DNA from 2 places in the Nocardia sp. NPDC049526 genome. Region 1 is predicted to be linked to the other one. Evidence: riboswitches for the same ligand, from Rfam matches in the RefSeq annotation. Region 1 holds a riboswitch; the other holds the start of a gene.
The links. Region 1 has a riboswitch for thiamine pyrophosphate ahead of thiC (phosphomethylpyrimidine synthase ThiC). Riboswitches for the same ligand answer to the same signal wherever they lie in the genome.
Positions count from the first base shown of each region.

Region 2: another riboswitch for thiamine pyrophosphate. It lies ahead of ACIBW7_RS34140 (purine-cytosine permease family protein); the one in region 1 lies ahead of thiC (phosphomethylpyrimidine synthase ThiC).

Region 1 is NZ_JBITMA010000008.1:58,472-60,856, reverse strand. It holds gene thiC (phosphomethylpyrimidine synthase ThiC) at 1-1,019, opposite strand, end outside; TPP riboswitch at 1,011-1,137, opposite strand; gene ACIBW7_RS24755 (hypothetical protein) at 1,246-1,440, shown strand; gene ACIBW7_RS24750 (VOC family protein) at 1,433-1,915, opposite strand; gene ACIBW7_RS24745 (hypothetical protein) at 1,983-2,385, opposite strand, start outside.
Region 2 is NZ_JBITMA010000014.1:20,029-22,413, reverse strand. It holds gene ACIBW7_RS34140 (purine-cytosine permease family protein) at 1-1,264, opposite strand, end outside; TPP riboswitch at 1,261-1,375, opposite strand; gene ACIBW7_RS34135 (hypothetical protein) at 1,559-1,840, shown strand; gene ACIBW7_RS34130 (DUF72 domain-containing protein) at 1,815-2,385, opposite strand, start outside.

The sequences.
Region 1 (2,385 bases):
GGCCCCTCGATCATGACCTGTACGCCATGCGATTTCGCGATCTTGGTCAGCTCACCGAGGGTGCGCAGCTCGGCGAACTGGGCCTCGTCATTGGCATCGGCGATGGAGCCGGGACGCAGGCCGTCACCGAGGGAGAAGGTCACGTCGTACTTCGCCAGGATCTCGCAGAGTTCGGCGAAGTTGGTATACAGGAACGACTCCTGATGATGCGCCAGACACCATGCGGCCATGATGGATCCGCCGCGCGAGACGATGCCGGTGACCCGCTTGGCGGTCAGCGGCACGTAGCGCAGCAGCACACCGGCGTGCACGGTCATATAGTCGACGCCCTGCTCGCACTGCTCGATTACGGTGTCGCGGTAGATCTCCCAGGTGAGCGCGGTCGGATCGCCGTTCACCTGCTCCAGCGCCTGATAGATCGGCACGGTGCCGACCGGGACGGGCGAGTTGCGCAGGATCCATTCGCGCGTCTCGTGAATGTTCTTGCCGGTGGACAGATCCATGATGGTGTCCGCGCCCCAGCGGGTGGCCCACACCATCTTCTCCACCTCCTCCGCGATCGAGGAGGACACGGCCGAATTGCCGATATTGGCATTGATCTTCACCAGGAACTTCTTGCCGATAATGGTCGGCTCCAGCTCCGGATGCTTGTGGTTGGCCGGGATGACCGCACGACCAGCGGCGACCTCGTCGCGCACCAGTTCCGGCGTGACGCCCTCACGCGCGGCGATGAAGCGCATCTCGGGGGTGATGATGCCCTGCCGCGCCCAGGCCAGCTGGGTCGGCGGACCTTCGATCTCAGGCTTGGTCCAGCCGTCGCGCAGCTTCGGTAGCCCGGCCTCCAGATCGATGGATGCCGTGTCGTCGGTGTACGGGCCCGAGGTGTCGTAGACGTCGAAGTGCTCGCCATTGGTCAGATTGATCCGACGCACCGGAACGCGCAGGTCATCGACCCGTTGGTAATGCTTGACGCTGCCTTCGATCGGACCGGTGGTCACGGAATCTACAGGTGTGCCCATGAATATCCTCCCTACGCCGGCATTACCCGGTCAGGTTCATACGGTCGACGGCCCTGAACGCCCGAATTGGGCTAGCCGTCCTCTCAGCCCGCTGGTGCGAGCCCCCGTTGGTGTGTGAAATTTTCCCGCCCGACCATACCTTTCCACGTCCGCGCCCCGCTGGGCGATCGGAGGAACATACAGCGAAGCACCCGAGGCCCGACCGGGCGCCGGTAGATTCCTCAGGGTGAAATTCACCCTGGAGGTAGATCTGGACGTCCTGCCCGACGGCGTGGCCGCGCCGGCCGATCTAGCCGATGAGCTCGGCCGGATCCTGCGCTATTGGGGCGGAAATATGAAGCACTACCAGATCACCGAGGGTGACAGCTCCGCGATCTACAACTCCGGATACCGCGAGGTCGGCTCCTGGCAGATCAGCTGATCTTGCCCGCGTAGGCGTCCCGCATCCCTTGCAGGTCGATCTTCTGCATACCGAGCATCGCCTGCATGGCGCGGTTCGCGGCCGCGCGGTCGGTACTCGTCAACAGGGTGTCGGCTTCCACGGGCCAGATCTGCCAGGGGATACCGTATTTATCGTTGAGCCAACCACATTCGATCGGCTGGCCGCCGTCGGCGAGCAGTGCCGTCCAGAGTCGGTCGACCTCGTCCTGGCTGTCGCAATTCACCAGCAGCGACATGGCGTGGGTGTAGTGGTAATCGCCGCCACCGTTGATGGCGGTGAACTTCTGTCCGTTGAGTTCGAAATCGACGAGCATCGTCAGCCCGGCTTCGCGCGGACCCACCTCGGAGTAGGGCACGACATTGGTGATCTTCGAATCCTCGAACAGCGAACAGTAGAACTCGGCAGCCTCTTCGGCCTGGGTGTCGTACCAGAGGTTCGTGACGATCTTCTGCATGGTGGTCCTCCCGATCGGTGTGCCTGTATCAGTGCCGACGGTGCTGGCGGACGGTATTCATCGCCCGTCAGTAGGACTGGAGCTCGATCAGGGTACCCGCTGGGTCGCGCAGGTGTGCTGTGCGCAGGTTCGGACCCCAGTTCGGTCGATCGGCCGCGGCGGCGGCAAGGGTCGCGCCGTTGCGCAGGCAGAGGTCCAGGCCCGTGTCGACGTCGGGTACTCGGCAGACGAACATCACGGCATCCTGTGCGGGCGCGGCGGTGCAGGGCAGATCGGTGGTGCCGACGACTTCGGACATCACGCCGCGATCGAAGAGCACGAGTACTGCTTGGTCGTCGACATCCCAGTTCGCGTACGGGCCCGCCGCGGTGCCCTTGATCAGCTTCGCGCCGATGAGCTCCGGGAGGACGGTGTTGTAGAAGTCGAAGCATTCGGCGAAACGGGTGACGAGCAATCTCGGGTACAGGGCG
Region 2 (2,385 bases), on a different contig from region 1:
GCAGCTTCTCCTGCACGTCCACCCAGAAGTCGGTCCACACTCCGGCGTCGCCCGGGTTGATCAGCTGATACACCGAAAGCCCCACCAGCCAAGCGAAAACCATGCCCCACCGCGACGGCGCGTTCGCCGAGGTATCCCACTGGTCGCGCGCACGCAGGAAGAAGTCGGCGACGAGCACGCCGAGCAGCGGCACGAAGACCGACCCGATCAGGCCGAGGAAGCCGAAGTAGTTCGCCATGTTCAGCCGCAGCGCGAGCAGTGTGATGAGCACGCCGAGACCGATCGAGAGCACCCGGCGGTCGACTCGCGGCGCGAGATTCTGGATCGAGACGGCCGTCGAATACACATTCGCGAACGACTGGTCGGCCTCACGGAAGACGAAGATGAAGAAGAACACCGCTCCGAGGGTGACTGTCAGGAACGGCGAGTACACCCCGCCGTCGCCGGATGCGAGCGCCAATGCGAACAGGCCGAGCACATACGCGATGATCTGGGTGAACGCATACGCCCCACTGGCCGCGCCGAATGCCGCGCCGGTGCTGCGGGAGTGCCGGGTGTAGTCGGCCGCCACCGGCACCCACGAGATCGAAACCGCAAGCGCCGCATCGGTAGCCACCCAGAAGAGATTCCAATCCACGCCGAACGGCCCGCCGCCCGCGGCGCCCGGGTTGGTGGTGAGATCCGGCAGACCCGCGCGGACGAACTGGACATAGAACCAGATCAACGCGATCACCACGCCGACGGTCACGAACCGGCGCAGCATCCGCACCGAACCGAGCGGCCAGATCGTCAGCACCGTCGTCAGCACACCCGCGGCGACCACGTAAACCCAGTGCGGCCCACCGTCGAACAACTCTTCGGCCGCATCGCCGATGACGATCAATTCGAAGGTGCCCCAACCGATCAGCTGGGCGATATTGAGCACCGTCGGCAGGTAGCTGAGCTTCGCGCCGAACAGTCCGCGCAGCAACATCATCGCGGGCTTACCGGTCTTGGCTCCGGGCACCGCGGCCAAGCCGAGCATGATCCCGCCGACCACCGTGCCGATGATCATCGCGAGGATGCCCGCGGCGATGGAGATCTGCGCGCCGCTATCGGAATTCGGCGCAAGCACCGTGTACGCGCCGGAGAATGCGAACAGGCTGACCCCGAGGTTCGCCCAGAACGCGCCCTGGTCCCAGAACGAAAGGACCTTCGGTGCAGGCTGGTCCAGGGTCAACGGTGCTTCGCGCCGCTCGGATCGATCAATGGTGGGTGCAGACATCCCGGTACCGCTCTCCCTACGCCGGCATTACCCGGACAGGTTCATGCGGTCGGCGAAACGTGGGGTCCGCCCTCTCAGCCCGGCCGTGCCCGAGCTCCCGCGTTGGGGTTGTTCGGGCGAAATGGTACACCCGCGCACCGGCGCGCCGGGCCTTGCCTTCGGACATTCCAGACAGGTTCCGCCGAGACGGCCCGAAAATCGCAGTCACCGCCCATACTGTCCGGGTATCGATGTGGTTATCGCTCGGTTATCTGCCGCTCATCGTCCGCCTCTACCTGGAATGAGTACGCGCCCATGATGCTGATCGCCTTGCACGAGACCGTTCTCGCTCAACTCGGGAATCCGACGCCCGAGGCCCCGCCCAATTCGGAGAAGATCCTGCAGATGGTTCGCTATCTGACCTGGTTTGTCCTGCTGTCGGGTGTCTCCGGTATCACCTACGCGGGCGGCCGGTTTGCCTGGGAGAAGTGGAGCGGCGGCACGCTGGAGTCGCCGAAGATGCTCGCCGGCGCGATGGTCGGTGGTGTCATCGCGACCAGTGCGGGCACCATCATGAATGCTGTCGTGGGGAGCTGAAATCCGTTGCGGGCGTTCGGCTGACGGTGGCTCCGGCCGCGGCGGCGGCGCCCGCGAAGACGACCGCGTCGCGTACCGCCGCACCGCCGGGATCATTGTTGAAGTAGACGAACACGTCCTCGTGATCGGACCACGCGCCGGCCAGCCGTCGCGCCCAACTGGTGAGTGCCGTGCGTCCGTAGCGCGGTGCGGGTGCAGCACGTCCGGAATGTAGTCGCAGATAACCCCAGTCCGTGGTGCGCCACAGCGGCGCGACGGGACGGGACTGGACGTCGGCCCAACACAGCGCCGCGCCGCATTCCGTCAGCACGGCACGAACTTCGGGAATCCACCAGGACTCGTGCCTGGGTTCGACCGCGATCCGGACGTCGGGCGGAAAGCAGCGTAGGCAGGCGTCGAGCAGTGCCGGGTCGACCCGCAGCGTCGGCGGGAGTTGCAACAGCACCGGCCCCAGCTTGTCGCCGAGCGCGCGGGCGTGCTCCATCAAACGTCCGACCGGTTCCTCGGGTTCGCGCAGCCGCTTGATATGGGTGAGAAAGCGGCTT